Regions from separate parts of the Peribacillus sp. NPDC096448 genome, predicted to be linked through region 4. Evidence: riboswitches for the same ligand, from Rfam matches in the RefSeq annotation. Region 4 holds a riboswitch; each other region holds the start of a gene.
What was found. Region 4 has a riboswitch for S-adenosylmethionine ahead of ACIQ0C_RS05615 (YezD family protein). Riboswitches for the same ligand answer to the same signal wherever they lie in the genome.
Positions count from the first base shown of each region.

Region 1 (8,032 bases), on a different contig from region 4:
TCCATTTTTTCAAGCAAATCTTTCTTGCCATATAATGCGCCGATGCCTGTTGGACCGACCATTTTATGACCTGAGAAAGCAAAGAAATCACAATCCAAATCACGGACATCCACTTTTAGATGCGGCGTGCTTTGTGCCCCGTCGACTACCATTACAGCATTGTGATCATGGGCAATTTTGGCGATTTCCTTCACAGGATTGATAACGCCAAGTACATTCGAAACCTGCATGATGGACACGATTTTCGTTGCTTCCGTAATTGTAGCCCTTACATCGTCAATGGAAATCGTGCCGTCCTCCTGAAGCGGAATATACTTCAATACAGCGCCTTTTTCTTTGGCAAGCTGCTGCCACGGAATGATATTACTGTGATGCTCCATGTAAGAGATGACGATTTCGTCACCCTCTTTAATATTTGCACCACCGTAACTTCTTGCTACAGTATTTAAAGCAGTCGTTGTGCCTCTGGTAAAGATGATTTCTTCTGTAGAAGAAGCATTAATGAATTTACGTACCTTTTCACGTGCACCTTCATACGCATCCGTAGCTTTTGTTCCTAGTGTATGCACCCCGCGGTGAACATTCGAGTTGTATCCGCGGTAATATTGCTCAATCGCTTCAATCACTGCAGCCGGTTTTTGAGAGGTTGCAGCACTATCTAAATAAACTAATGGCTGACCATTGACTTCTTGATCTAATATTGGAAAAAGCTTACGAATTTCGTATGGGTTCATTACTGTACTTTCCTTTCAATGACCGCTACTAATTGTTTTTTGACTCCCTCAATTGGAAGTTCGTTAACAACAGGGGCCAAGAATCCGTGAATGACAAGTCTTTCTGCTTCTTTCTTTGTAATACCACGGCTCATTAAATAATACAGTTGAAGCGGGTCGACACGGCCGACGGAAGCGGCGTGACCAGCCGTTACATCATCTTCATCAATCAGGAGGATCGGGTTGGCGTCTCCGCGTGCTTTCTCACTTAACATCAAAACTCGTGACTCTTGTTCGGCATTGGCCTTTGTAGCACCATACTCTATTTTCCCAATTCCATTAAAGATGGAGGATGCTGCGTCTTTCATGACACCATGCTTAAGGATATAACCCTCAGAGCGTTTGCCATAATGAATGATGGCTGTCGTGAAGTTCTGTTTTTGTTCCCCGCGTCCGACTACAACGGTTTTTGTATCACCGTGAGAGCCATCGCCCATTAGATATGTTGTATTATCCGAAATCGTATTTCCGTCGTTCATCAGGCCAAGCGCCCACTCAATACGCGCGTCACGTCCTGCCACTCCACGGCGGTTAACATATGTCGTGAAACCTTTTGAAAGGGTATCGACCGCACCGTATTCGACTTTGGCATTCGCATTTGCAAACACTTCAGTTACGATGTTGGCAACCCCTTCGTTGGAATCAACGGTTGAGAAATAGTTCTCTACATATGTGACAGAGCTATTATCTTCAGCTACGATCAAGACATGGTTGAAAAGTGTAGTATCTGGATTATCCAATAGGAATACCGATTGAATCGGCTCTTTGATTTCTACATTTTTCGGAACATAAAGGAATGCTCCCCCATTAACCAATGCAGCATGAAGTGCCGTTAAACGATGTTCATCTATTTTAACGCCGTCTTTCATGAAATATTTTTGCACGAGCTCAGCATGGTCACGAGCCGCTGATAAAATATCCGTAAAAATGACGCCTTGCTCTTTCACATTTGCTGACAGATTGATATGTGCCGGCGTATTATTGCGTTGAATGTATAAGTTTTCATTTTCTTCAACGATGGATTTAATTTCTTCCGGAAGCTCCTCTAAAGAGGTAAAAGCTTCACTCTCAACCGTATGAGTTTGGAAAGAAGTAAAATTCCATTTATCGATTTTCGTTTTATCCGGCTTTGGCATCGGGAGCTTTTCTAATTCAGAAAACGCTTGAATCCGAAGCTCGGATAGCCAAGCTGGATCATTATTTTTAGTTGAATAGGAGCTTATATCCTCTTGTTCAAACGGTAATTTCGTTTCTGTAGTCATTGCAAATCCTCCTACTTACGCTTCTTCGCCAACAGTTTCGTCTTCAATGCCCAATTCTTGTTTAATCCAGTCATAACCTTCCGCTTCCAAGCGGGCAGCAAGTTCAGGACCGCCTGATTTCACGACACGACCTTGCATCATTACATGTACAAAATCAGGAGTGATATAATTTAATAGACGTTGGTAGTGAGTGATGATCAAGCATCCAAAGTCTTCTCCGCGCATTTCGTTGATTCCTTTTGAAACGACTTTAAGTGCATCGATATCTAGACCTGAATCAATCTCATCCAAGATTGCAATTTTAGGTTGGATCATCATTAATTGAAGAATCTCGTTGCGCTTTTTCTCTCCGCCTGAGAAACCTTCATTCAAATAGCGTTGCGCCATATCTTCATCCATTTCAAGGAATTCCATTTTTTGGTCCATTTGACGGATGAATTTCATCAATGAAATTTCGTCGCCTTCTTCACGGCGTGCGTTAATGGAAGAACGTAAGAAGTCTGCATTTGTAACACCGCTGATTTCACTTGGATATTGCATAGCTAGGAATAGACCGACACGAGCGCGCTCGTCTACTTCCATTTCCAATACATCTTCACCATCGAATGTGATGCTTCCGCTAGTTACTTCATATTTAGGGTGACCCATGATCGCTGATGATAAAGTGGATTTACCAGTTCCATTTGGTCCCATGATCGCATGGATTTCTCCACCTTTAACTTCAAGGTTTACCCCTTTTAAAATCTCTTTGCCTTCAATTGATACGTGAAGATCTTTAACCGTTAATGTAGAAGCTGACATAATAATACCTCCGTGAACTAATTCCAATTTTATTACCAGAAAGTAAAGATTACTTTCATTAATTTACGTAAAAGCATTCTCACTTTATTCTCATTCCAATTTTATAACAAATCCAATTTGGAATCAACTAAATAGATAGGGGTTTCCACTTCGGCCATATTAAAAACCTGCCCCTATTCTTACAATACTAACAGATATGGCCTGTTTACTGCATATTCATACTTATTTTAGCTTTTGTTAAAATTATCTTATTATTCGGCAAATCCTTGTCCTTATTATTATATGTTCAAAGAATTCGATTGCAAGGTATGAACGTTCCGCTTTAAAAAGAAAAAAATCGGACTGTCAGGTATTATGTAAGTTCATCCAATAAGGAAACCCCTTATTTTATGGACCACTTTCCATTTTACCTCTACAGACCGATCTTTTAAAGAACTCTTTTATATGCTTAGCCGTGAATTTTGCGTTGTAGGTCCTGGACCATTTTGTTGCACTTTACATGTTCCCTATCCCGTTCTTTCTCAACCTCGATACGGAGGTCTAAGTTTCTACTGTACTCACTGTAGCCAATCCCATGTGAAGACTGCATCGCCTTTTCCATTTCGCTTGTTACATTTAAATCCAGAGTATTGATAGTGAACCATCCTTTCAAATTTACGTATCATTTCATTATCTTCATTATCTCTATACCCTTTACTTTTTCTGTTAAACATGAAACGAATTAAATTAGGCCGCAGGCTGTAAACAAACTGGATGATTAATGAGTTTGTCTACAGTTTTTTAGGTTTTTAGGTTTTCAAAATTTGAACGTTACTTTCCACTTCAGGCACTCGGTTTCCGGGGGCGGTCCGCCCTCGGCGCTTTTCCCGCAGGAGTCTCGTACCCTCCGTTCCAATCCACTAAGACTAAACAATCAGATATAATCACTTTCACCTAAGGTTTCCATGATAAAGTGCCTCACTTCTCCATGTTTGGAAGCTGAACGAACAAACCAGCTTGCCTATTCATTTATGCGGCAGCAGACCGTAACGGATTTGTGTTGGGACGATAGTAATACCCGGAAATACTCATGATACTCGTTTTCTTAAGAGCCTTTGGTTGAACAAATGATTAAGAAAGTTGGAAAACCTGAAGCTGTTGACACAGATGCAACTAACAAAACACCAGCTTTACTCTATAAACGTCCTCGAACAAAAGAAAGATTCTTCCGCAACCATGGCTATGTGGAATATGAGCGTTTAGGTTGTTATCTCTGCCCATCGGCACTCAACAACAAATAAAGAGGGCTATCGAGAGTACAAACGCTTTAACTGCTTCAAATCCAATAAAAAATCAAAAAGGTTTCGGAATGAGACCATTCCGAAACCTTTTTCCCTTACAAAACTGTGGCCTGAATTAAATCAGGTCGCCATTCTTGAATTATTTATCCGCCGGTACAACTGCACCTTTGTATTCTTTAAGAATGAAATCTTGGATGTCTTTAGAATGCAATACTTCTACAAGCGCTTTTATCGCTTCTTTATTTTCGTCACCTTTGTTTACGGCAATGACATTCACATATGGTGATTCCGAATCTTCAATCGCAATCGAATCTTCAAGCGGATTCAAACCGGCGTCAATTGCATAGTTGGAATTGATCAAGACTGCATCGCCTTCGCCGCTCTCATAAATTTTAGGAAGCAGGGCCGCTTCATAATCGGCATCGAATTTAAGGTTTTTCTTATTTTCAACGATGTCTTTAGTTGTAGCCGTCGTTTTATCGATGCCTTCTTTCAAAGTGATCAGGCCATTCTTTTCCAAAAGGGATAAAGCGCGTCCATGATCAGCAACAGAGCTGCTCATAATAATTGTTGCGCCTTCCGGAAGTTTATCAATGCTTTTATATTTTTGTGAATATAGAGCAATCGGCTCGATATGGATTCCGCCAGCATTGACGAAATCATATCCATTTTCTTTAATTTGCGACTCTAAGTAAGGAATGTGCTGAAAGTAGTTAGCATCCAATTCCTTATCATTCAACGCCTTATTCGGTAAAACATAGTCCTGGAACGTTTCGATTTCCAATTCGATTCCTTTTTCTTTAAGAAGCGGCTTAGCTTCCTCAAGGATTTCAGCATGCGGAACATTGGATGCCCCTACAACTATTTTCTTCGATTCTTTTTCCGTATTGCTGCCGCTTTTATCCTTTTCACTTCCACAAGCAGCCAAAGCGATGGATAACACTAAAATTAATGCAAATCCTAAAAACTTTTTCATCCTATTCATCTCCCTTTATCTTTTGTCCAATTTAGATGTAATCACATCTCCAATAATTTGAATTATGAAGACGATAATTAGAATAACGATCGTCGCTACAAGCGTAACGTCATTTTGATTTCTTTGATAACCCTCCAAATAGGCTAGATTACCAAGCCCGCCTGCACCGATGACCCCGGCCATTGCGGTATATCCAACCAATGCAATCGATGTTACCGTAATCCCGGAAATAATGGCAGGCATCGACTCTGGAAGCAGGACCTTCCAAATGATCGTGCTCGTTTTTGCCCCCATCGATTTAGCGGCTTCAATTACACCTTTATCGATTTCACGAAGGCCGATTTCAACCATACGCGCATAAAATGGGGCCGCACCGATAATAAGTGCGGGCAGTGCAGCGTTCTGTCCGATCATGGAACCGACAAGCGCTTTAGTGAAAGGAATGAGCAGCACGATCAAAATAAGAAATGGAATGGAACGGAATATATTGACGACAGCACTCATGATCCCGTTGACAGCCCGGTTTTCCCACATATTACCCTTCCCTGTCAGGAAAAGGATCAATCCTAATATTATGCCTATAAAAAAGGTTGCCACTACAGAGACGCTTGTCATGTAAAGCGTTTCCCTCGTAGCTTCAATAATGTCTTCCCAATCAACATTCGGCAATAATTCTTCAAGCATGAGTAATCACCTCCACGCCTACCTGCTGTGCTTTAATGAATTCGATTGCGCGGAGCATTTCATCCTCTTTGCCATCTAAATGGATAAACAATGTTCCATATGAACCGCTTCTTGTTTGGGATATCTTACCTTGAACGATATTGACATCCAACTCGAAGTTACGTACAAGCTTGGTGATCAATGGGCTTTCTGCATGATCGCCTACAAAGGTCAATTGAATCACTTTGCCTGCAGGATAGCGTTCGAGCAAATGGTCCATCGTTTCTTTCGTTTCTTCTGGTTCCGTTACCTGTTGCACGAAACGCTTCGTCATTTGTTCTTTAGGATTCTTGAAAACATCCAGGACAGGTCCCTGTTCAACAACTTGCCCGCTTTCCATCACGGCGACGCGATGGCAGATTTTACGAATCACATGCATTTCATGTGTTATCAAGACGATCGTCAATCCCAGGCGCTGATTGATGTCAACAAGCAATTCCAGTATGGAGTCGGTAGTCTGCGGATCCAAGGCAGAAGTCGCTTCATCACAAAGCAGCACTTTAGGGTCATTTGCCAGAGCCCTGGCAATTCCCACCCTTTGCTTTTGCCCCCCGCTTAATTGTGAAGGATAGGCCTTTTCCCTGCCTTCCAGTCCGACTAACTTGATCAATTCGTTCACACGCTTGGTTCGTTCAGTTTTAGAAACTCCTGCAATTTCCAATGGGAAAGAAATATTTTCCTGAACGGTCCTTGACCATAATAGATTGAAATGTTGGAAAATCATGCTGATTTCTTGACGGGCCTTACGGAGCTGAGCCCCTTTAATTTTTGAAATTTCCTTCTCAGCCACCACAACGGATCCCTCTGTCGGTGTTTCCAATCCATTGAGCATTCTGATCAAAGTACTTTTCCCCGCTCCACTGTAACCGATGATACCGAAAATCTCGCCTTTATTTATTTCAACATTCACATTATTTACAGCCTTGATCGTCTCACTGTTTCCTTTTCCTGTTCGGAAAAGCTTACTGACTTTCGTCAATGTAATCATTAATCCTCACCTCTTTTATCCAATAAAACCTATGAACTTAGTTGATTTCTCTACATTATTAGTCTGTTTCTCATATCATGCAAAGGTTTTCCCCATAAAAATAGAAAAAACCTTTCTGCATGAGCAGAAAGGCAGGTGAAGAAACAGGCCTTCCTCTCATCTTCCAAAGTGATTAAACTTTGTGTGAATTGGCACCTTTCCAAGGAAATCTCCTTGTCGGTTGCCGGGTTTCATCGGGCACATCCCTCCACCTCTCTTGATAAGAGCTAATATATAGAATATTTGTACAACATTAAGTTCTTTAGTATGGTGAAATTTTATCATAGATAAAAAAGGAGCGCAATGTATATTATTTCTAGTACAACAATGAACAGGAACTTTGCTTAAACCGTCTTGGAAGTCAAGGAGACGATATTCGTCGCCTTTTCAATTGCCTGCTCCAAATCTTCTATTAAATCCTCTACATTTTCAATCCCAATGGATAAACGGACTTGGTCGGCACGCACACCCGCTTTTGCAAGACCTGCCTCATTCAATTGTTGATGGGTCGTACTGGCTGGGTGGATGATCAAGCTCTTCGCATCCCCTACATTCGCCACATGGGACCATAATTCCACCGAATTGATAAGTTTTGCCCCAGCTTCGCGATTACCTTGTATCCCAAATGTGACGACAGATCCAGCTCCCTTTGGCAAATATTTATCCGCAAGGGCTTTATCGGGATGATCCTCATCACCGGGATGTGAAACCCAAGTCACGGCAGGATGGTTTTTTAAATATTTAATGACAGACTTGGTGTTTGATAGATGCTCTTTCATCCTAACATGGAGCGTTTCAAGTCCAAGCGTAAACTGGAATGCACTTTGGGCACTTAGCGCAGGGCCCAAATCACGGAGTAACTGGACTCGGGCTTTCGTTATGAATGCGGCAGGTCCAACTGCCTCGGCGTATACCAGATTGTCGTAACTTGGGTCAGGCTCCGTGAAGCCAGGGTAGTTTGGCGAGTTCCAATCGAATTCCCCTCCATCCACGATGACACCGCCTAGCGTCGTTCCATTTCCAAGAAGCCATTTTGTAGCGGAATGGATGACGATATCCGCTCCAAAATCAATTGGTCTGCAAAGATACGGTGTCGCGAAGGTATTATCAATGATTAAAGGTATGCCGGCTTCATGGGCGATTTCCGCTACCGCTTCAATATCAAGCACCCTCAAACTTGGATTTCCGAT
Region 1 covers NZ_JBIWEU010000006.1:133,621-141,652, reverse strand. The annotation lists gene ACIQ0C_RS12430 (cysteine desulfurase) at 1-734, opposite strand, end outside; gene sufD (Fe-S cluster assembly protein SufD) at 734-2,035, opposite strand; gene sufC (Fe-S cluster assembly ATPase SufC) at 2,051-2,836, opposite strand; gene ACIQ0C_RS27260 (YuzK family famiily protein) at 3,285-3,425, opposite strand; gene ACIQ0C_RS12415 (hypothetical protein) at 3,943-4,116, shown strand; gene ACIQ0C_RS12410 (MetQ/NlpA family ABC transporter substrate-binding protein) at 4,256-5,092, opposite strand; gene ACIQ0C_RS12405 (methionine ABC transporter permease) at 5,108-5,776, opposite strand; gene ACIQ0C_RS12400 (methionine ABC transporter ATP-binding protein) at 5,769-6,803, opposite strand; SAM riboswitch class I at 6,957-7,069, opposite strand; gene ACIQ0C_RS12395 (O-acetylhomoserine aminocarboxypropyltransferase/cysteine synthase family protein) at 7,187-8,032, opposite strand, start outside.
Region 1: another riboswitch for S-adenosylmethionine. It lies ahead of ACIQ0C_RS12400 (methionine ABC transporter ATP-binding protein); the one in region 4 lies ahead of ACIQ0C_RS05615 (YezD family protein).

Region 2 (8,032 bases), 180 kb from region 4:
ACTTTGAATTCTACACAAAAGTCTTAGGAATGCGATTAATCAAAAAAACGGTGAATCAAGATGATGTTCGTGTGTATCACTTATTTTATGGAGATCGAATTGGTTCACCGGGAACGGAATTGACGTTTTTTGAAATTCCAAATGCTGCCCGCACTCATGAGGGAAACAATAGCATTTCAGAAATTTCTTTAAGGGTGAGGGATGATGAAGCGCTAGGATATTGGGAAAAACGGTTTGTGGAATTCAATATTGAGCATGATGAAATATCGAGCCGTTTTGAAAGAAAGGTGCTTTCTTTTAAAGATCCTGAAGGGCAGAGGCTTCTTCTGGTTTCCGATCAGGATAATAACGGCGTTCAAGGAGGATTTCCGTGGGATGGCAGCCCAGTACCGAAAGAGTTTTCCATCCTTGGATTAGGGCCAGTAAAACTTACAGTACCCAATATTGCACAAACAGAAAGTGTTCTTATCGAGATATTGGGGTTCAGGAAATCAGGCACATACCCATCGACAATCAGGGGGCAAAATCCTATAGTCGTTTATGAGACGGGTGAGGGGGGGACAGGAGCGGAACTCCATATTGAAGAAAGGAATGACATACCTCGGGAAAGGTTGGGGAGAGGTGGAGTACACCATGTTGCCTTCCGGGTGGATACTGAAGAAGAATTGAGAAAATGGGTAGAAAAAATTAGTGAATCGAAATTCGTGAACTCGGGATATGTGGACCGCTTTTATTTCCGTTCACTCTATTTTAGGGAGCCGAATGGCATATTATTTGAACTAGCTACTGATGGACCTGGTTTTGAAGTGGATGAAGCTGAGCAGCACCTAGGTGAGAACCTTGCTCTGCCACCTTTTTTGGAATCGAAAAGAAAGGATATTGAAGCGAATTTAAAACCACTGAATACAAAGTCAACTAATTAATTAACCGGAAAGGAAGTAATCGGCATGCAAAAGCAAAATGCAGGAATACATCATATAACCGCAATTGTAGGCAACCCTCAAGAGAATGTGGATTTTTATGCTGGAGTATTGGGAATGCGTATGGTGAAAAAAACCGTTAATTTTGATGATCCAGGTACCTACCATTTATATTTCGGAGATGAATCCGGTTCACCGGGCACAATCATCACTTTCTTTCCTTGGCCTGAGGCATACCGAGGGACAATTGGCTCCGGACAAGTGGGGATTACAACATATGCCGTTCCGGAGGGATCAATTGGCTTCTGGGAAAAGCGTTTGGATAAGTTTAACATAGACTTTGAAAAGGTTTCACGTTTCGGTGAGGAATATCTGGAATTCCAAGACCCACATGGTTTGCAACTTGAACTGGTTGAGCGTAAAGAAGGTAAAAATAGCGAGTGGTCATTCGGCGGTGTACCAGCTGATAAGGCGGTCAAGGGATTCGGCGGTGCTGTATTATTGACGTCAAAACCGATCAAAACGATGGAACTATTAGTGGAAGTGATGGGCCTGCAAAAGATTGGGGAAGAGGGAGATTTCATTCGCTTCAAATCCACATCGGATATCGGAAATTTGATCGATGTTAAAAAAACGGTTTTACCAAACGGTAAAATCGGAGTGGGAACTGTCCATCACATTGCATGGCGTGCAAGCGATAATGAAGATCATAAAGAATGGAGGGAGCATATCGGTAACCATGGCTATGGTGTGACACCCTTCACAGACCGTCAATACTTCGATGCCATTTATTTCAGGGAAGATGGAGGCATACTCTTTGAAGTTGCCACAGATCCACCTGGCTTTGCTCATGATGAAACGAAGGAAACGATGGGCAGTAAATTAATGCTGCCGCCATGGTTGGAAGAAAAACGGGAAGTTATGGAAAAAACGTTACTGCCGGCAGTGCCGAGAGTACTAGAGGAGGATAAATGATGAAACATATTTTTCAAAAAGGAAGTAATCCAGAAGCTCCGTTACTATTGCTTTTACATGGCACTGGAGGAACGGAAACAGATCTCTTGCCATTATCGGAAATGGTTTCACCTGGTTCATCCATATTGAGCGTACGGGGAAATGTACTTGAAAACGGAATGCCTCGTTATTTCCGACGGTTAGCTGAAGGGGTTTTTGATGAAGAGGATTTGATCTTCCGAACGAAGGAACTTTATGACTTCTTGGAATTGGCGTCCGGAAAATATGACTTCGACCGTGACAGAGTGGTGGCATTAGGTTATTCCAATGGTGCAAATATAGCGGCAAGTTTGCTGTTCCATTACGAGGGGGCATTACAAGGAGCGATTCTTCATCATCCAATGGTTCCTAGACGAGGGATCGCTTTGCCTTCCCTCTCGGATATTCCTGTATTTATTGCTGCAGGAAAAAACGATCCGATTTGCCCGGCAGCAGAAACTAATGAACTTAATCAACTTTTACTGCAAGCTGGCGCTACAGTTGAAGTTCAGTGGGAAAATCACGGTCATCAGTTAACACGTTCAGAGGTTGAGGCAGCAGGTTCCTGGTTTCAAAAGAAATTTTTATAAGAATGAGAGGGAATGAAGATGATTTCTGTTAATCCTGAAAGTCTGACTGAACGGGATAATTATAAGTTTTTGACTGGAAGCATTATACCTAGACCTATTGCGCTGGTTACGACACAATCCGAAACCGGTACGATCAATATAGCGCCGTTCAGCTTTTTTAACATAGTTAGTTCAAACCCTCCGATGATTTCCATTTCTGTTCAACGGAAAAAAGGAGTTTTAAAGGATACAGCCCGTAATGCAATTCAAACAGGTGAATTCGTTGTTCATATCACTGATGAAAATAATGTTGCTGATGCAAATCGAACGGCAAAGGAACTCCCATCTGACGAAAGTGAATTGGGTCTTACTAATTTCACGCCGACTGTTAGTGATAAGGTATCCGTACCAGGGTTGCTAGAAGCGAAGGTACGTTTTGAATGTATATTAGAGCAATCGATACCATTGGCAGGTTCCAAGAATGAACCTGGTTGTGATTTACTGATAGGGAAAATAGTCTGCTATCATATAGAGCAAGATATTTACCATAATGGCCGAATTGATCAGAATGGGCTAAAACCTGTAGCAAGATTAGCAGGTCATACCTATACAAAACTAGGGGAATTATTTGAAATAGAACGTCCTTAAGGAAAAAGATAAAAATGGCGACATCTTATAAGATGTTGTCATTTTTTTAAAAACCAACATGATCCCGGTTAGCTTTATTTGCAATTTTTATTACGCGAAAGTTCCAAAAATAAGCAATCATTTTAATATTAATGACGCAGGCGCCATGAACATTAGTAATTAAATGGAAGTCTTTACATTACGAAACAAAACTTGACAATTTTTTTATAGATTGATAAAGTTATAAAAAAATAATTTCTTATCCAGAGAGGTGGAGGGACTGGCCCTATGAAACCTCAGCAGCAGGTCCACAAAGACACTGTGCTAATTCCAGGGGGTGAAACCTTGATAGATAAGACCGTACGTGTTTATTTGTCAGTAACGCACTCTTTTTTAGAGTGCGTTTTCGTTTTTTCTGGATGCAAGATTAAGGAGAGTAAGAATGGAGAACAAAAGGAAGCATGATTTTCAAAGGCAAATGCAAGCACGGCATATAATAATGCTATCGCTTGGCGGGGTGATTGGTACTGGTTTATTCTTAAGTTCGGGTTATACGATTCACCAGGCTGGTCCGTTTGGCACCATCCTTTCGTATCTGATTGGTGCATTAGTGGTTTATCTTGTCATGCTATGTCTAGGTGAACTGTCAGTGCATATGCCCGAGACAGGTGCGTTTCATAGTTACGCAGCCAAATACATCGGACCAGGGACAGGGTATACAGTAGCCTGGTTGTATTGGCTAACCTGGACTGTTGCACTAGGTTCGGAATTCACGGCTGCAGGATTGTTGATGCAGAGATGGTTTCCATCAATCAGTGTCTGGATATGGAGTGCTCTATTTGCCATTTTGGTCTTGGCATTAAATGCATGGACCGTTAAGTTTTTCGCTGAATCCGAATTCTGGTTTGCGTCTATAAAGGTATTCGCTATCGTAATATTTATTATTCTGGGAGCTGCGGCAATGGTAGGTTTTATTCCAATAATTAACGCACAATCAGCTCCGTTATTTTCCAATTTTACAAGTGCTGGTTTATTTCCAAATGGTGCCTTTGCCATTCTAATGACGATGCTCGCGGTGAATTTTGCATTTTCTGGAACTGAATTAATCGGAATTGCAGCTGGGGAAACTGTGAATCCAGAAAAAACGGTACCAAAGGCAATCCGTATGACATTATGGAGATTGATTATCTTTTTTGTAGGAACCATCGTTGTATTATCCGCATTATTGCCTGTTTCGGATGCAAGCGTATTAGAGAGCCCCTTTGTTGCCGTTCTAGAACGAATTGGAGTGCCATATGCAGCGGATATTATGAACTTTGTTATATTGACGGCCATTTTGTCCGCTGCAAACTCAGGACTATATGCCTCATCCAGGATGCTTTGGTCACTTGCAGATAAGAAAACTATTTCCCCAATATTTGCAAAATTGACAAAACGGGGTGTTCCGTTGAATGCAGTCCTTTTCAGTATGTTGGGCGGTGTATTAGCACTTTTCTCGAGTATTATTGCGCCGGATACTGTATACATAGTGCTTGTATCCATTTCTGGACTAGCTGTGGTTATAGTTTGGATGAGTATTAGCGCGGCACAGTTCCTATTTCGCAGACGATATATAAACGAAGGAAACTCAATTAATGATTTGGCTTATCATACACCATTATATCCATTCGTACCAATCGTTTCATTTATGCTATGTCTTGCTTCATGCATAGGAATTGCATTTGATCCTACACAAAGAATTGCACTATATTGTGGCATTCCGTTTATTTTGTTTTGCTATGGAAGTTATTATCTGACACAAACCATAAAGAAAAGAGGAGTAGACCATGAAGAATAAAATTAACCCAATTGAAGCAATTTTACGAGGTCATTCAGTCATGATTTTGGACGGGGCTTTAGCTACAGAGCTTGAAAGGCATGGGTGTGATTTGGACGATCCCCTGTGGTCTGCACGAGTATTACTTGAAAATCCAGAAGTGATTTACCAGGTTCACTCTGACTACTTTCGAGCTGGTGCTGACTGTGCGATAACGGCAAGCTACCAAGCAACAGTTGAAGGTTTCGCCCTCCGCGGAATACAAGAAAAAGAGGCATTGGATCTAATCCGGAAAACGGTTTTACTTGCAAGAAAAGCAAGAGATGAATTTTGGAAGGAAGAATATCAAACGATTAGACCTAAGCCATTGGTTGCTGCATCAGTTGGACCTTATGGGGCTTATCTTGCAGATGGGTCAGAGTATGTAGGGAACTATGGTGTTTCAGATGAAACGTTAGCGGCATTTCATCGCTCGCGAATATCAGCTTTGATTGAAGCAGGAGCTGACATTTTAGCATTTGAAACGATTCCTTCCCTGCAAGAAGCAAAAGTATTACATTCATTATTGAAAGATTATCCAGAAGTTTACGCTTGGCTATCCTTTTCTTTGAAAAATGAAAAAGCGATAAGTGACGGTACATTGCTGGAGGACTGTACCAGATTGTTTGGGGACAGTGAGCAAATTGCCGCAATTGGCATCAACTGTGCGCCAGTATCAATTATCACGGAAGCCATACAGGTGTTGCGTGCAAACACGCATAAACCAATTATCGTTTATCCGAATTCCGGTGAATCATATAATCCAGAAACTAAAACATGGCATGGTCAAGAATCATGTAACAGGCTCGACCTGAAATCTGAAGAATGGCACCATGCGGGGGCAAATATAATTGGGGGATGTTGCAGAACGGCGCCTGATCATATTGCAGACATATCAAGGAAGTGGCGACCTTCCGTGGTAACATCCTCCTAGCCATTCTTTGTCATCAAAAATGTTTTTATTAATTATGTAAGTAGTGGGTAAACCTACAAAAATAACAGGAAGCGTCATAATCTGGCGGTTCCTGTTATTTTTGGGGCTCTTTTTTTCAGATTCGAGTTATTTGAAAAGGTTGTAATCCATCCTGCTGCAAAACAGTAAAAAGAGAAATTAAATCATATTTTTTTCGTGCTTGGGAAAACTATACAAACAATGAATAGAAAGGAGAGAATGAGTTATGAGCCGTGGTAAAAATTTTAATCACAAAGAAAAAGGACATCCAGGAAATTTACCCAATAATCGAATTAGCGAAGAGAAGGAACACAGTCGCCAGTATGAACAGATTGAGGATATTGTCACACATGAAGCTTTCAAAAATCGGGAAAAAGAAGATGAGATGCCTTAATATATTGAGATGCAGTATATTTGTTGAGACATTATATTGAGCAATTTCATTTCTTTAAGGGGATTATTAAATTTCGTATTCCAATAATATAAGCACATGAATTAAAGAAACTTCAACTTCATGTTGCTTCTTGTTTTGGGCTTGATTTTCAGTTTTATACGGGGGAAAACCATGAGCTGTGCCATGGTTTTTTCTTTCATTGCAAATAAACCAAGAGGTAAAATCGGTGATTAAACTGAAATCAAATTTCCCTTGATGGAAAAGGAAATAAGTTAAGAAGAAAACAGAATAATGAAGATGGATGACCTTTTAATAAGCCGACTTTCTTCTATATAGTTAATAAAACTTAAATTTCTAAACAAGGGGCATTATTAGTATATTCTCTTGTCGTCCAGAAATCGTTTCGTGCAGTGTCAAAAAGGGCGAACTTAACGATTGATCAGAACCGACTTATCTAATTGGTGAAAGCCGCGTTGTTTTACGGTTTTAATAAACATGCCAGGAAGTATAAGAACCTGCTGATAAAGTACTGTTCGTTCCCCAAATACAAGTCTTAAACTCCATGTTTGCTATGTTTCATTTTGTTTATCGCGATTGATTTCCACTTCTCGTTTAGCTCTAATAAAAGCGATAAATTGAATCGTTTCCTCTTCAGAAAGAGAGATTCCATCGACAGCTAGCTCCATATCTGATAAATCCGTTAATTCCATTACTTGAGGTGACTCTGTGTTAATATCCTTATATGGATAATCCACTCGGCCTAGAATGTAATCAGTGGATGTATCATATAAGCCTGCCAATAAATTAATCGTTTCTAATGAAGGGCGGCGGTGGCCCGATTCGTAACCTGCATAGGTACTCTTGGCGATTCCGAGTCTGTCAGCAGTATATTGCAAAGACCACCTTTTGGCCTTCCTTAATGTAGTCAATCTTTTTAAAATCATTATTATTACTCTCCTTTTATATAAATCCATTATAACATCATTTTGAAAAAAGTGTACGCGTAATGAATAACTTTAGCTTGATTTCACTATGAAACATGACTATAATAACATGTGGTGTACGCGTAACATGTACATTTACAGCGAAAACAACCTTTTCTGAGATGATTAGAGTGATAGTGAAACAGGGAGGCTTTTTAGGGGGTAGTATATTGGAAAAGTTGAAATCAAAAATGAAGAAGTTGATGTTGATTACTACAGGTGGTACAATTGCATCGTTAGAAGGAAAAAATGGACTAGTTCCAGAAATGAAAGCTGACGAAATTTTAGGTCACCTACCGGGATTGGATTTACTATGTCAGATTGATAGTAAGCCTTTGATGAATATTGATAGTACAAATATGCAGCCGGAAGATTGGACAGAAATGGCACAATCCATCCATGAGCACTACCAAGATTACGATGGCTTTGTGATTACCCATGGAACAGATACAATGGCTTACACTTCAGCTGCGCTCTCATATATGTTACAAGATTTAGGGAAACCAATCGTCATTACAGGTTCTCAGATCCCAATTGCCTTTAAAAAGACAGATGCCAAAAGAAATATCTCTGATGCGATTCGGTTTGCTTGTGAAGATATTGGAGGAGTATATGTTGTTTTTGACGGCAGAGTCATTCAGGGTACGAGGGCCATTAAATTGAGAACGAAAAGCTATGATTCGTTTGAAAGTATTAACTATCCTTATATTGCTACCATATTCAAAGATAAAATTGAGTA
Region 2 covers NZ_JBIWEU010000002.1:181,403-189,434, forward strand. The annotation lists gene ACIQ0C_RS04795 (ring-cleaving dioxygenase) at 1-923, shown strand, start outside; gene ACIQ0C_RS04800 (ring-cleaving dioxygenase) at 948-1,895, shown strand; gene ACIQ0C_RS04805 (alpha/beta hydrolase) at 1,895-2,503, shown strand; gene ACIQ0C_RS04810 (flavin reductase family protein) at 2,522-3,130, shown strand; SAM riboswitch class I at 3,366-3,468, shown strand; gene mmuP (S-methylmethionine permease) at 3,552-4,946, shown strand; gene mmuM (homocysteine S-methyltransferase) at 4,936-5,898, shown strand; gene ACIQ0C_RS04825 (hypothetical protein) at 6,143-6,310, shown strand; gene ACIQ0C_RS04830 (helix-turn-helix domain-containing protein) at 6,880-7,254, opposite strand; gene ACIQ0C_RS04835 (asparaginase) at 7,485-8,032, shown strand, end outside.
Region 2: another riboswitch for S-adenosylmethionine. It lies ahead of mmuP (S-methylmethionine permease); the one in region 4 lies ahead of ACIQ0C_RS05615 (YezD family protein).

Region 3 (8,032 bases), 310 kb from region 4:
GAGAAATGACAATGACAAAAGATGAAAAAAAGGAAATGATTGATGGACTGTTGGATTTATATAATGATTATTGTAAGCTCTACGAACATTTTGGCGATGATGAATATCGTCACATCATGAAAATCGCCCTTGCTAAAATTGAAAAAGCTGCAGAGGAAATTTATCCAGATCATAAAAAGAAGCAAACAAAGTGAAAGGTATCCCAAACTTTTAAAGGGCAATTTCCAAATTCCCTATAGAAGTATCCATACAATAGAACACGAATGGAACTTGATAACTATAGGCCCTTCATATGTTTTTCCATTATGGGATGCCTTAGTGGTATATTTGTCTCTACACATTCATAGACCTTTAAATAAGGGGGCGATGATTTGCGAGAAATTGAGGTTTTTATTGATACAGAAGAGATAGCGGAATTCTTTTTTCAAGAATTGATAAGACGGGGCTATCTTCCAACAGAAGCTGAAGTTGAAGATCTTGCTGACATCACATTCGAATATCTTCTTGAAAAATGCATAATTGATGAAGAAGTCGAAGAGTAACCTGTCATAAGACGGTTAGCAGCTTCCTTTCCCTTAATTTCATTAACCATTTAAAAAAAGACGGCGGACCACCGCCGTTTTGTTTGCGATTTAGGAAGGGTGCCAAAAGTCTTTTTCCTGCTTTTCATTTTTTCAAGTTCCAGATAAGGTTCGATTTTCCTAACTTGTGGTTGATATGGTATAGTAGTTTTTGAATATCATTTCAACCACAAGTTAAGGAGGACATAGTCGTATGAGCGTACATATTGGTGCAAAAGATAATGAAATTGCGGAAACGGTCTTACTTCCTGGGGACCCGTTGCGTGCAAAATATATTGCTGAAACATTTTTAGAGGATGCTAAACTTTATAATGAAGTTCGTAACATGTTTGGATATACAGGGACATATAAAGGAAAACGAATTTCTGTACAAGGTACAGGCATGGGTGTCCCATCCATTTCGATTTACGTGAATGAATTGATGAATAGCTATAATGTCCAGAAGCTGATTCGTGTTGGAACTGCAGGAGCGATTCAAAAAGATGTAAAAGTCAGGGATGTGATCCTTGCAATGAGTGCTTCCACCGATTCCCAAATGAACCGCATGACTTTCGGCGGGGTGGACTTTGCCCCGACCGCGGATTTCGAATTACTTAGAAAAGCTTATGACGTCGGCACGGCTAAGGGCTTGCAATTGAAGGTCGGTAATGTATTTACGGCCGATCAGTTTTATAACGATAATAGTGAATTGGAAAAATGGGCAAAATACCAAATCCTTGCGATAGAAATGGAATCAGCTGCCCTTTACACGCTTGCTGCTAAATTTGGCCGCCAAGCTTTATCTGTATTGACCATTTCCGATCACATTTTAACCGGTGAGGAGACGTCGTCGGATGAGCGCCAGTCAACTTTCAACGAAATGGTTGAAGTGGCATTGGAAGCAGCTATCCAGGACTGATAATTGGATGTAATTGACAGGCGGGTGACCAGGAATAAGTGATGCTGTATAATGGCAGTTGGATACAGGCTCATTTGTTCCATGGTATCCGCATTTTTGTAATGTCAGGAGATGCCTGTTTTCCTTGGACCATTTTCCCTGATTTGAAGTTTGCTAAAAAAATACATATGGTCATAAGTTGTTATTTTTGATAACTATTATTTTTCGATTGGCTTGAAAGCTGATAAAATAGGAATGAAATCGTTTATATCGTCATGAAGAATGAAAGTGGTGAGGCTTCAGTGGAAGAAGAAAATCAAAAACAGCCAAAAGAGGCAGGGAAATTCATTAAAATAAAGAAGTTTACGTTCATTATGGGGATTTTCTTAGTCATATTTCTAACTGCAGGGATTACTACAATAGCCTTGACCTTTGGAGATGAAAAAGTAGAGTCATTAGCACCGGATAAGCAATCGGAATTTGAAAAGCTGTATTCTACATACGATACGATAAAAGATAACTATTATGAAGAGATTGATGAAGAAAAGCTGGTGGACGGGGCAATTAATGGAATGATCGAATCATTGGATGATCCGTACTCTGCTTATATGGATAAAAAGGAAGCGTCGAGTTTCCATGAGAGCATCTCTTCATCTTTTGAAGGAATCGGTGCTGAGATTCAGGAGCAGGATGGACAAATAATGGTGGTCTCACCAATAAAAGGGTCCCCGGCAGAAAAAGCTGGGGTAAAACCGAATGACATTATATTAAGTGTGGATGGTAAAAGTGTTGAAGGACTGAGCTCTTCTGAAGCTGTCCTGAAAATCAGGGGCGAGAAGGGTACGAAAGTGGATCTATCCATTTCAAGAGCTGGTGAGTCGGAACCGATTGAGCTGACCATTAAACGGGACACAATTCCGATTGAGACGGTTTATGCGGAAATGCTTGATGATGGAGTTGCAAAAATTCAAGTGACCAGTTTTTCCGAACATACAGTCCAAGAGCTGAAAACGGCGCTTGAGGAAATGTCCAAGAAGGACATGAAGGGTCTCGTATTGGATTTGCGGGGAAACCCGGGGGGACTGCTTGAACAAGCAATAGAAATGGCAAGTCTGTTCATACCTAATGGGAAAGTGGTCCTTCAAGTTGAGGATCGCAGCGGGAAAAAAGAAGTATATAAATCGGAGAATGATGGAGAACTGAAAATCCCGGTAGTCGTGTTGATTGATGATGGAAGTGCCAGTGCTTCTGAAATCGTTGCAGCGGCTGTCAGTGAATCTGCGGACATTCCATTGATCGGTGTCAAGTCATTTGGGAAAGGGACAGTGCAGACTGCCCAAGACTTCAAAGATGGATCTAACTTCAAATATACGGCAGCTAAATGGTTGACTCCTGAAGGCAATTGGATTCATAAAAAAGGGATCAAGCCGGATATTACTGTGAAGCTTCCTGATTATGCGAGCCTTCCGTACATTTCGCCCGATAAGGAATTGAAAGCATCCGATTCTTCGAGTGAAGTGAAAGCGGCTGAAGAGATGCTGAAGGAAGCAGGCCATGATCCAGGTAAGGTAGATGGATTCTTTGATGAAGCAACCACGAATGCTGTCATAGCATTCCAAAGGGAACAAAAAATTAAAGAAACCGGCACCATTAAGGATGATACTACCGTTAAATTGATGCAGGTCATCCGCGAGAAAATCCTTAAGAACGACACACAAGTGAAAAAGGCAGTGGAAGTATTAAAGAAAGAAATCAATAAATGATTTTGACCGAAAAGCCTGTCAGCGAATTTCGTTGGCAGGCTTTTTTGTCGTTTTCATGCATAGGATTCCAACATTAGGCAGAGAATAGGGGTAATTTTCCAATGAGGTGAGGTAATGAAAGAAAAGGTATTGTTCATATATCTCTTGATCTTGATTCTGGCAGGCTGTACATATGCCCCTTTACCCAAACAAAATGGAAATGAAGGTACGGAAAAAAAACTAATCAATGAAGAGAACCAGGAAAGCGAGAAAACATTTCTGTTAATAGGTGTTGACACAAGGGGAGAGCAAAAATCTCGGTCAGATGCGATTATCCTGGCAAAATACTTTCCTGAGCAGGAGAAACTGAAGCTGGCTTCCATTATGCGTGATAGTTATGTGAAAATCCCCGGGAATAAATCAGGATATAACAAAATAAATGCTGCTTATTATTATGGTGGACGGGAATTGCTCAAGAAAACCATACAGGAAAACTTTGATGTCAAGGTCGATCATGTAGCGGTAATCGACTTCCAGGGATTTGTGAAGATGGTCGATTTACTTGCCCCTGAGGGGGTGGCGGTGAATGTGGATCAGGAAATCATTGATGATATGAGCATCCAAGCAAGCGTCGGTAAAAATGTTCTACACGGTGAGGAAATATTGAAATATGTCCGTTTTAGACATGACGATGAAAGTGATTTTGGAAGGGTAGAGCGTCAACAAGAAGTTATGGTTCAATTAAAAACAGCGTTTATAAATCAAATCTCATCCTTCGAAGGGATGGCAGCCCTTCCTGGTATCATAGAACAAGGGCTCTCGTACTTGGATACAGATATTGGTCTGAAAACAATAATAGAAATGGGTCCAAAAGCCGTCTTCCATACCCCGGACACCGTCGAAACCTTAAGGGTTCCAGTGGAAGGAAGCTTTAAAGATGAAATATATCCCCAGTCCGGAGCCGTTTTGGAAATGGACTGCACTGAAAATAAAAAAGCACTTCAGGAGTTCTTTGCAAAATAACAAGAATTTTGGAAGTCCATTTTATTATCGAAAGTGTTCGGATTTAATTATTGTATTATAGACCTCGCAAGAATAATTATTTAAAAAACGAGAGGGATACGAAATCCTTCTCGTTTTTTATCACCAATAAAGGAACCTGAATCAATTAACAAAATGCGGAATGTTTTTGAAGAAATCAGGTGTTATGATTCCGTTTTCGGTAATGATGCTTGTAATTAGGTGATTCGGTGTAACATCAAAGGCTGGATTGAAAGTCTTCACGTTTTCCGGAGCGATCCTTATACCTTGAATGAAGGTGATTTCAGCTTCATTCCGCTCTTCGATCGGGATGGATGTGCCGGATTCGATAGAAAGGTCGAATGTGCTTGATGGTGCGGCTACATAAAAGGGGATACCAAAGTGCTTGGCTAATATGGCCAATCCCAATGTCCCGATTTTATTTGCTGTATCCCCATTGGCCGCAATCCTGTCGGCCCCGACGATAATTCCATTTATTCGTTTCTGGTGAATTGTATGGGCAGCCATATTATCAGAAATTAAGGTGACATCAACCCCCGCTTGCATCAATTCCCAAGCCGTCAAACGCGCCCCTTGCAGGACAGGCCTGGTTTCACATGCATACACTTTTAGCGGAAAGTCCCTTTCTTTAGCCAGGTGGAAGGGAGCCAAGGCTGTGCCATACCGAGCTGTGGCGATTCCCCCAGCATTGCAATGCGTAAGAATGGAATCTCCTCTAGTGAATAGGGATAAACCATGTTCCCCGATTTTCCTGCACATTTCTTCATCTTCAGCAAAGATGGCTTTAGCCTCCGATACAAGTGCTTCCTTGGCAGTTGAAATGCTTTGCGCAGCCTGCAAGGTGTTCTCCATCCTCCTTAACGCCCAAAAAAGGTTGACTGCAGTTGGCCGGGAAGATGCGAGTTTTTCAATATGCCTCGTTACGTTTTTCTTGAATTCCCCTAATTCAGCGGTTGTTTCCTGTTTGGCACCAAGTGCAACACCAAATGCTGCCGTCAGTCCAATTGCTGGGGCACCGCGAACTTTTAATGTCAAAATGCTGTCATATACATCATTAACAGAATGAAGTTCAATAAACTCAGTTATGGAAGGAAGGGCTTGTTGATTTAATAATGTAATATGGGTATCATCCCATTGTACCGAATATGGTAAGGGTGCTAGTGTAGTCATGTGCAGGTCTCCTTTTAAATGGTTGAGTAAGATGGCAGTGTACGTTGCTTCAACGCTTCAATTATAGTTGGAACATCCAATTCCTCCCGTTTTTTAATTAAAAAAGAACCAATTTCCAATGTTGCCGTTTTGGCAGCGATCCTTGTTTCTTTATCTTCAATGACGTTTAAATCGGCTACATGGGAAAGGCCAATGGTTCGCCGAATCAGTTCGCAGCCTGCAAAACCGAATGCATCTTTTTTGAATTTTGTCAGTAAATAAGGCAGATAACCTTTCACATGGCGAAATGGGCTTTTATTTTGGCCTTCCCATAATTCGGTGTAAGTTTCTTCAAAGGCATTCCAAAATTCATGAAGGAGCGTGAAAATCTCTTCCCTTCCGACGCCATTTCGTGTTACTGCCTGAAAGAGAAGGTTGGCGGTGTATTGACCAAGGTCAAAACCAACTGGCCCATAAAAAGCGAATTCCGGATCAATAACCTTTGTTTCGGTTTCACTTGCAAATATACTTCCAGTATGTAAATCTCCATGAAGCAAGGCTTCCTGCTCGGTTTCAAAGCTTTGTTTCAGTTTGGCGACCTCAAGTATCACTTCTTGATCATTCCATATTTTTTGGGCGGCACCTGTCAATTCCACCTCGAAATCTCCCGGGAGTTCCTCAAAAAATGGATCCGTGAAAATAAAGACCTCAGTGATTTTGCAGAGTTCGGGATTCGTGAAATGTCGGGCCACCTCCTTTTTCGCAGAGGGTTCTAAATGATAATCGGATGTATAAAATGCCGTCTTCGCAACATACTCACCAATATGCTGTGAAAGCAATGGATATGAATCGCCATGGATCAATCCTGTTCTAACGATTTTCAAGTGCGATAAATCCTCCATTACTGTGATGGCAAGCTGTTCATCCGAATAATAGACTTGCGGTACGAATTCGGGGCAATAACTTCTGAAATGAATCAGCGCATTCGCTTCAATGGCTGCCCTTTTCAGTGTCAGCGGCCAGCTTTCACCAAGTACCTTGGCATAAGGGACCGCTTGTTTGATTATTAGTCCTTTGTTTGTGACCGTGTCTGTAATATGAAAAACATAATTTAAGTTTCCATCGCCGATTTCATTACATTTCAAACTTGCATCCGCATTGACCAACCCAAGTTTTTTTGCAAGGGTTATAGCTGTTTCGTTTGTCAATCTCTTAAAATTTGAATGGTTTTGAGTCATTCTTTTCCCCTCCAGATTCAAAATAAGAATAAAAAAGCCTCTTTCATATAGAAAGAGGCAGAAGTTTTGGCTTCGGACCTCTTATCTTCCAGAAAATGAATTCTGGTGGAATTAGCACCGTGCTCTGTGGATTTAATAATCCGGCGGAGGATCCGCCCCATTTCACAATGGTATTACAGTCGGTTGCTGGGCTTCATAGGGCCTTTATCCCTCAGCCTGCTCTTGATAAGAGTAAATGTTTTCTGAAATTTTAATCTTCGGGAAAATAATATCAACTTTTTAAATAGTTTGTCAATGGGTAAATTAATAAAAGTCTGGACGGCGATCTTCGAATACAGGTATTTTGTTACGTGCTTCCGTAACTTTGTTGAAGTCCAAGGTGCCTGTCAATAGTTCGTTTCCTTCTCCGGCTTCACTTACGATATTCCCCCATGGATCAATAATCAAGGAATGACCCGCAAATATATTATTGATATCCGAACCTGTACGATTAACGGCTACAACATAGGCTTGGTTCTCGATGGCACGGCTTATCAATAAGGCTCTCCAGTGATCGAGTCTCGGCTTTGGCCATTCAGCCGTAACGAATAGAACTTCCGCGCCTTGAACGGTATGGGCTCGCTGCCATTCAGGGAAACGAATGTCATAACAAACGAACCCGGCACATATTTTTTCATCAAGAGTAAATAAACCATCTTTTTCACCTGGCTGCAGGAAATGGTGTTCATCCATTAATTGAAATAAGTGAAGCTTATCATATTCTTTAATGAGCTTTCCGTGTTTATCGATGATGAGCATGGTGTTATAGATTCCCTTGCTTGTTTTTTTCGCAATGGAACCGCCGATGATGTGAATCCGGTGTTTCTGTGCCTGTGTTTTAAGAAATTCAATCGTTTTTTCTGCCTCTTGGTCTGCAATCTCATTCAGCCTGGTCAAATCGTATCCGGTTGTCCAAAGCTCTGGTAATATGACGATATCGGGTTCGGACCGAGCTGCTTTTTCCATCCATTGTTCTGCAACCTGAAAATTGATATCTGGTTGACCGAAGGCTATATCCATTTGAATACAAGCTATTTTCCACTTCATCGTTTAAAACCCCCACATGTAAAAAATGCTTTACAAGACTACGATAAACATATATCATTTGTGACTAGAATTTCAAGAAATTTCAGAGAAGGTGTATAAATGGTGCAATTCGAAAAATCCGGACTGCTTCAGGACCTGCCCAAGCAGTTTTTTGCTTCACTGGTCGCAAAAGTCAATGCGATCACGGAGCAAGGACATGATGTCATTAATTTAGGCCAGGGAAACCCTGATCAGCCGACGCCGGAACATATCGTCAAAAGTTTGCAGTCTGCAGCTGAAAAAACGACTAATCATAAATATTCGCCATTCCGGGGACAT
Region 3 covers NZ_JBIWEU010000002.1:54,252-62,283, forward strand. The annotation lists gene ACIQ0C_RS04175 (hypothetical protein) at 1-194, shown strand, start outside; gene ACIQ0C_RS04180 (YozD family protein) at 372-542, shown strand; gene deoD (purine-nucleoside phosphorylase) at 775-1,479, shown strand; gene ACIQ0C_RS04190 (lmo1851 family serine protease) at 1,761-3,221, shown strand; gene ACIQ0C_RS04195 (LCP family protein) at 3,336-4,223, shown strand; gene mtnA (S-methyl-5-thioribose-1-phosphate isomerase) at 4,365-5,411, opposite strand; gene mtnK (S-methyl-5-thioribose kinase) at 5,426-6,628, opposite strand; SAM riboswitch class I at 6,707-6,860, opposite strand; gene ACIQ0C_RS04210 (carbon-nitrogen family hydrolase) at 6,932-7,714, opposite strand; gene ACIQ0C_RS04215 (pyridoxal phosphate-dependent aminotransferase) at 7,814-8,032, shown strand, end outside.
Region 3: another riboswitch for S-adenosylmethionine. It lies ahead of mtnK (S-methyl-5-thioribose kinase); the one in region 4 lies ahead of ACIQ0C_RS05615 (YezD family protein).

Region 4 (8,032 bases):
AAACTCGAAGGAAAGCGAGTTTGCCTGCAGATTTTATTTAAAAACCGTCTCAGTTAACTTCAGGCGAAGCAGTCTGTCGTCCTAAAACGTGCTTTATTCGACCATCCAGAATTTTTTGACCGTCAACGCATTATTCGGATTCCGGAACATACATGTTGCGGTACACATTATGATTCCGTTCCCTTTCGGTCGACGTCAAACGGGGCCTTGGACCCAGACATTCAGTGGGAGTGAAGCAAATTTCTTCATTTCACTCAAACTAAAGAAGTTCACGACAGTGAACTTCTTTTTCTTTATAAACCCCATGAGTTCAATAAAAGGTGAATAGCTTTTTCCAATTCGGATTCAGGGATCCCTGCAAAGCCCAATATGATTTTTGGAGAGTGTTCCTCAATTTTTTCGATTGAATATGTCGATAGTCCATAAATTTTAATATGATTTTCCTTTGCCTTTTGAATAAGTGTCTGTTCATTCATGCCGTTCTTAACGATGAGGACGATATGCAATCCTGACCGTTCACCAATGATCTTTATTTGTTGATGGGGTTTAAACAGATCGATCACTTTATCCAACTTGCGACGGTAAACTTTCCGCATGCGATTCAAATGCTTTTCGAAATCCCCTTCCTTCATGAACTGTGTCAACACATGTTGATCAATCCGAGAAACGGTTGAATGGTAAAAAGACAATTCCTGTTGATGCATTTGTAACAATGGAGCGGGAAGAACCATATAACTGATCCGAATTGATGGCATCAATGATTTGGAAAATGACCCTAAATAAATCACCTTATCACCAGCATCCATACTTTGTAAGGAAGGAATTGTTTTTCCACTATAACGAAATTCACTATCATAATCGTCTTCGATAATATAGCGGTTTGCTGCACCTTGAGCCCAGTTCAACAATCGCGTCCGTCTGTTAACGGATAGGATCGTCCCATTGGGGAAGTGATGTGAGGGTGTGACATACACGACGTCGATCTTTGAATCTTCAATTTGGTTCACCTTTACGCCTTCTTCATCAATTTGCAGTGGATGGACTTCATTTGGGTAGCTGCGTAAAATCCGGTGAATCAAGTGGTATCCAGGATCTTCAACACCATAAATCGCATTTTTATCGAAAAGAAGGACAAGCTGCTGCAATAAGATTTCCATTCCTGCACCAATGATGATCTGTTCGGGAACGCATTGTACACCACGTGCATGATACAAATAATGGGCGATTTCACATCGTAATTCATATTCCCCTTGATTATCCCCTAGTAAAAGAAGATCTTGATGCGATTCATCGATTTTGCTTTTCATGTATTTTCTCCATTTTTCAAATGGGAAGTGTTCCGTGTCAATTTGGCTGGGATGAAAATGATACAGCAATTCCCCTTCTTTATGATTGCTTTTTTCCAAGGATACTTGGCTAGTTTGTGTATATTCCAAATCCTCGAATGTTTGAATATAGTACCCTTTTCTTGGTATGACTTCTACGTATCCCTCAGCAGTCAATTGTTCATATGCAGTCTCGACAGTATTTTGACTTATTTGAAGGAACTCTGCCAATTTCCGTTTGGAAGGGAGCTTCGTGCCGAAAAGAAGACGGCCATCTATGATTTCTTTTTTAATATGTGAATATAATTGTTCATACAAAGGTACTTCACTTAACCGATTTAAATCACAAGAAAGCATATTCATTTTGTTTCCACCTTTTAGAGAAATTTATTGCTGACACCATTAAATTTATTAAAACTGACACTTTCAATGCGGTCAACTATTTTTTATACTAAATCTAACAAATCTAAAAAATGCAAATATTAGGGGGAAGAGAAATGGAAAAATTATTAGGTACTGACACAGTAAAAAGAGGAATGGCACAAATGCAAAAGGGTGGCGTAATTATGGACGTCATTAACGCAGAACAAGCAAAAATCGCAGAAGCATCAGGTGCTGTCGCTGTCATGGCATTGGAAAGGGTTCCTTCCGACATCCGTGCGGCTGGCGGGGTAGCTAGAATGGCAGATCCGCGAATTGTCGAGGAAGTAATGAATGCAGTGTCCATCCCGGTCATGGCTAAAGCAAGGATTGGCCATATTGTTGAATCAAGGGTCCTGGAATCCATGGGAGTCGATTATATCGATGAAAGTGAAGTGCTGACTCCTGCTGATGAAGAATACCATATTCTAAAAAGTGATTTCACAGTACCTTTCGTTTGTGGCTGCCGTGATTTAGGCGAAGCTGCACGCCGTATTGGTGAAGGAGCATCAATGCTTCGTACAAAAGGAGAACCAGGTACGGGTAATATTGTGGAAGCCGTGCGTCATATGAGAAAGGTACAGTCACAAATTCGTAAAGTGAGCATCATGAGTGATGATGAATTAATGACAGAGGCAAAAAATATTGGAGCTCCATTTGAAATTCTAAGAGAAATCAAACGCACAGGTAAATTGCCGGTAGTTAACTTTGCAGCTGGCGGAATTGCTACTCCAGCAGATGCAGCATTGATGATGGAATTGGGAGCAGATGGCGTTTTCGTTGGGTCCGGTATTTTTAAATCTGAAAATCCGGAAAAATTCGCATCAGCAATCGTTCAAGCGACTACATATTTCACCGATTATGAGTTGATTGGCAAGTTGTCCAAAGAATTGGGCAGTGCAATGAAAGGCATTGATATTTCCAAACTAGCTCCGGCAGAACGGATGCAGGAACGTGGATGGTAATATGATAACGATCGGTGTTTTAGGATTACAGGGAGCGGTTGAAGAACACTTGAACCAAATCAAAGCTGCCGGCGAACAAGCGATTATAGTAAAAAAACCGGAACAGTTGCGGGAAATCGATGGCTTGATCATTCCAGGCGGAGAAAGCACGACGATGAGGAAGCTAATGGATCGTTATGGATTTATGGAACCGATCAAAACTTTCTTCGAAGGTAAAAAACCTATTTTCGGTACATGTGCTGGGATGGTATTGGCGGCCAATGAATTGACTGGCGATGAGGAGGCCTATCTCGGACTAATGGACATTTCCGTGAAAAGGAACGGATTTGGACGTCAACGGGAAAGTTTCGAGGCTGACCTATCCATCAAAGGAATGGAAGACCCTTATAAGGCAGTATTCATCCGGGCGCCATTTGCTGATGAAGTTGGAGAAGGTGTAGAAGTATTGGCTGTTTATGAAGAGAATGTAGTGGCTGCGAGACAAGACCATGTCCTCGTAAGTGCATTTCATCCAGAATTAACAGGTGATGGTCGCTTCCTTCAACTTTTCATTGAAATGGTGAAGACATCCGTAAGTAAGGTCGAATTGAAAACCTGCTAAACAAATGAAGCTGTCCTATTAATAGGACAGCTTTACTTTTGAAAGCTCAAAACTCTATAAAAATACATATTGCTTGAATTTACTATTCTTTACTTTTATAATAAATAAGTAAGTGATCACTTACTTATTTGAAATGGGAATGTATATGACAGCAAGAGTTGCAATTATTACAGGGGGAGCAAGCGGTATAGGCCGAGCCACATGCCTGAAATTCGCAGCAAAAGGGGACAAGGTCGTTGTTGCGGATTTTAATGAAGAAATGGGTCGGGAAACCGTTGATCAGATAACAGCTAATGGCGGAGTGGCCATTTATGTTAAAACGGATGTTTCTAAGCAGGAAGATGTTGAATCGTTAATCAATAAAGCAGTGGAAACATACGGAAGGCTCGATATCATGTTTAATAATGCCGGCATTGGTGCGGGCGGTATGATCCTAGACCAAGATATGGAAGGTTACTACAAAACGATTGGAGTGAACCAGCACGGAGTGGCCTTTGGAATCATGGCAGCAGGATGGAAAATGAAGGAACTGGGTAACAAGGGAGTCATTATAAATACCGCTTCTGTGTTTGGCTACTTAGCTTCACATGGGACTTTTGCCTATCAGGCGACTAAAGGCGCTGTAAGAATGATGACACAGACAGCAGCTTTGGAATTGGGTGCTTATGGCATACGCGTTGTGGGCATTGCGCCGGGCGGGGTTGACACTCCTATCATACAAGGTTATAAAGACATGGGAATCATCGATAAATTGAATGCAAGTCAAATGCGCGGTGAATTGATTAAGCCAGAAGCCATTGCAAATCCCGTTTATCTATTATCGTTAGAGGAAGCGGATGCGATCAATGGAAGTGTAGTCATGGTCGATGATGGCTATGCATCTTTTAAGTGATATTCATAAATAGAAAACATCGTCCCAACCAGACGATGTTTTCTATTTATGATATATGGGAATATTGAATTCTAATAGATCAAAGGTAATATTGACCGATTGATACCAGCGATATATCATGGGAAATAGATGGGTGAAACCGGTCTTATCTTTATAAAAGAAGGTTGATATTTTTGAAAAAAGGGCAGCAAACCAAAGAACGAATCATAAATGTAGCCCGGACTCTTTTTGCCACTAAAGGTTTTGACATGACAAGAACGAATGAAATTGCCTCTGCATGCAATGTTTCCGAAGCTACTATTTACAAATACTTTGACAGCAAAAAAGATTTGCTTTTGGCTACAATTACCCCTAATGAAAAAGATGAATCCGAAGATGGGGCTAGCCATCTATCCACGGATGATCTAGTGGAGAATCATGTTACCACCATGATAAAAAAAATTCTTGAAAATAAAGAACAGTTTTCGATATTATTTAGGGAAACACAATTCGATCAAGATATTTCAAAGCAATATGTAGATCAGATTTTCAAGCCAAATGCCAGGCATATTGAAATACAGAAGAGAATAGATAGCGGAGAGATACAATATATCTCTGATATTATTTTATTTAATGTAGGGATCATTTCTTTCACATTGGCTTTATCTACACATTATGAGATCCATCAACAAAAAAAGGAGCCATATTTTACTTCTGAACGAATTAAGAGCATTGCTCAACTTTTGGTATATGGTATTCATGGGAAACAGAATCATACATAATGAAACGGTCATATTTAAGGGCATGAGCATCAAGCCGTAAATATGACCGTTTCTTTTTTCATTAAGAGTAGATGTCCAGAGTGTAAGATTTGACTTATATTTTTCAGACAATTACGATAAATGTATACTTCACGAAATGCTTTAAGAAAATTTTATCTGGAAATCATGTAACATTGGAGGGTATCAAATGAGCGATATCGTGATTTTATCAGGAAGTCCGGCTATTCCATCAAGAACGGACATTTCACTAAAACATATTCAATCATTAGTCGAAAATGCAGGATTTACTACAGCTTATTTCTCGATTACGGATTTCACAGCAGATGATTTATTCCAAGGGAAATATAATAGCGAGGATATCTCAAAGCTTTCAGAGAGAATTCAAGCAGCCAGAGGAGTCATTATAGGTTCACCGGTTTATAAGGCTTCTTATACAGGTGTATTGAAAGCCTTGATTGATTTGCTGCCAGAAGGTGCTTTTAAGGGTAAGCCGGTGCTGCCAATCATGATTGGTGGAAGTAACAGGCATCTATTGGCGATTGACTATGCGCTTAAACCATTAATTTCAATATTAAAAGGCGAGCCGCTGCAGGGGATTTATTTTGTTGATAAGGAAATAGATAAACAGAATCCAGAAAACCCGATCAATGATTTGCATTTAATTGATCGCGTCCAGAGTCAGGTTCAAGAATTTGTAGAAGCGATACAGTTAAGAAATTAATGACTTAAATAAATTAATTCCTTCTATAAAAAGACTGAACCCTAGATATTTTTTTTAGAATAACACGAGTCAATAATAGGCCTATTAATGAAAATAGACTCATTTTTTTGGAGACTTTATCTAAAAAGACGAGTCTATTTTCGTATTTATATGAACATAAAATCATAAATTGAATAGTGTGTATAAAAATAACAGTTCATCCATAATATTAAACCAAGTTATTTTATAAGAAAACTCCATTGACAAGGATTAAATATATGTTAATATTTAAAATAATAAAACTTATCCAGAGCGACGGAGGGAATTGGCCCTTTGAAGTCCAGCAACCTGCATGATGGATGCAAGGTGCTACCTCCAACAAAATGTTGATCATTTTGGAAGATAAGGTAAAGATATTTACCTTGCGATCTTTCCATCATGGAAAGATTTTTGTTTTTTGTGAAAATTTTAGGCAGACCATAACAATGTAAGGTTGTATGGAATTATATAAATCTAAGAAATTTAAAATAAAAAATTCGCGGATTTTCTTAAAGGAGGAACTGGTTTGGATAAAGAGAATCAGCTTGAAGAAATTTTTGAACGACTTCAAGAAATGCTTAATTCAATGAAATATGGATCCATTACACTTATTGTCCAGGATGGTAAAATCATTCAAATGGAAAGAAATGAAAAACTAAGAATTAAATAAGGTATCTGCTGACTAGAAAAACTAGAGGCGGGTTTAACTGATATAAAGAGAGTATTGGTTAGATTCGTCTCTTTTTCCTAGATTCAAATAACCCGGGGAATATTACAACGGGAATTGATCAACAGTTACTCTAACCTGATACAGCAAGTTTTTAGAGGGGGCTACAAAGTTGGCTGCATTAATAAACTATGAAAATTTCAATACAGGGGACTTCCCTGTATTTCCTGAAGGCAGTGAGACAAAAGGTGCTTTGGAAGTTCTGCAATGGGCGAATGACCATTACGGAGACAAACTGATTTATGCTTGCAGTTTTGGTATTGAAGGCATCGTGCTTACGGATTTATTGGCGAAGGTCAATCCTTCGGCAAAAATAGTTTTCCTTGATACAGATGTTCATTTTGAGGAAACTTACCAATTGATCGAGGAAGTGAAGAAGCGATATCCGAAGCTTTTGATCGAAATGAAGAAACCTGACTTGACGCTTGAGGAACAAGCGGCGGAATATGGGGATGAATTATGGCTTAGAGATTCCAATAAGTGCTGTAACATCCGTAAAATCATTCCGCTAACTGATGTGCTTTCAACAGCAACAGCCTGGCTTTCGGGACTGCGGAGGGAGCAATCCGAAACAAGGGCTAAGACCGAGTATATCAATAAGGATAATAAGTTCAAATCAGTTAAAATATGCCCACTCATACATTGGACATGGAAAGATGTTTGGCGCTATGCCCACAAAAATGGACTTCCATATAATGTTCTGCATGATAATGGATATCCGAGCATTGGATGTAAAACGTGTACTGCACCTGCCTTCAATGCAGATGATTTACGGTCAGGCCGTTGGCAAGGAGCTCAAAAAACGGAATGCGGATTGCATTTATCTTAAATAAATAGATACCATAGGGGGAAATTAGCATGACAATCAGTATACCGCACGGAGGAACATTAATCGATCTTTGGGAACCAAAATATGATTTTAGTAAAATAACGAAGTCAATCGAAATCGATGAAATTGCTTTAAGCGATCTTGAATTGATAGGCACTGGTGCCTACAGCCCGATTAAAGGATTCTTTACAAAAAGTGACTATGATACAGTGGTAAAGGATATGAGGCTTAGCAGCGGACATGTATGGAGCATCCCGATTACGCTGCCTTTGACCGAAGAAACTGCAGAAAGCCTCACTATAGGTGAAGAAGTAACATTAACCCATGAAGGTGAAACATACGGGGTTCTCTCCGTTTCCGATATTTACACTCCAGATAAGCAATTGGAAGCTACATTGGTATATCAAACAGATGATGAGAAGCATCCTGGAGTGAAAAATTTATATAACCGCGGGGATGTATATGTCGGCGGGGAAATAAAGTTGATCAAGAGAATAGAGCGTCCGCTATTTCAAGCTCATTATTTGGACCCAGTCGAGACAAGGAAGGCTTTCGCTGAAAAAGGATGGGAAACGGTTGTCGGTTTCCAAACGAGGAACCCTGTTCACCGTGCACATGAATATATTCAAAAGACAGCATTGGAGATCGTCGACGGCTTATTCTTAAATCCTCTCGTTGGTGCCACTAAATCAGATGACATTCCGGCAGATGTAAGAATGGAAAGCTATAAAGTGCTGCTTGATAAATATTATCCTAAGGATCGCGTCTCCCTT
Region 4 covers NZ_JBIWEU010000002.1:361,093-369,124, forward strand. The annotation lists gene pdxR (MocR-like pyridoxine biosynthesis transcription factor PdxR) at 294-1,688, opposite strand; gene pdxS (pyridoxal 5'-phosphate synthase lyase subunit PdxS) at 1,823-2,710, shown strand; gene pdxT (pyridoxal 5'-phosphate synthase glutaminase subunit PdxT) at 2,712-3,311, shown strand; gene ACIQ0C_RS05600 (SDR family NAD(P)-dependent oxidoreductase) at 3,457-4,203, shown strand; gene ACIQ0C_RS05605 (TetR/AcrR family transcriptional regulator) at 4,377-4,964, shown strand; gene ssuE (NADPH-dependent FMN reductase) at 5,152-5,685, shown strand; SAM riboswitch class I at 5,965-6,073, shown strand; gene ACIQ0C_RS05615 (YezD family protein) at 6,230-6,373, shown strand; gene ACIQ0C_RS05620 (phosphoadenylyl-sulfate reductase) at 6,543-7,259, shown strand; gene sat (sulfate adenylyltransferase) at 7,289-8,032, shown strand, end outside.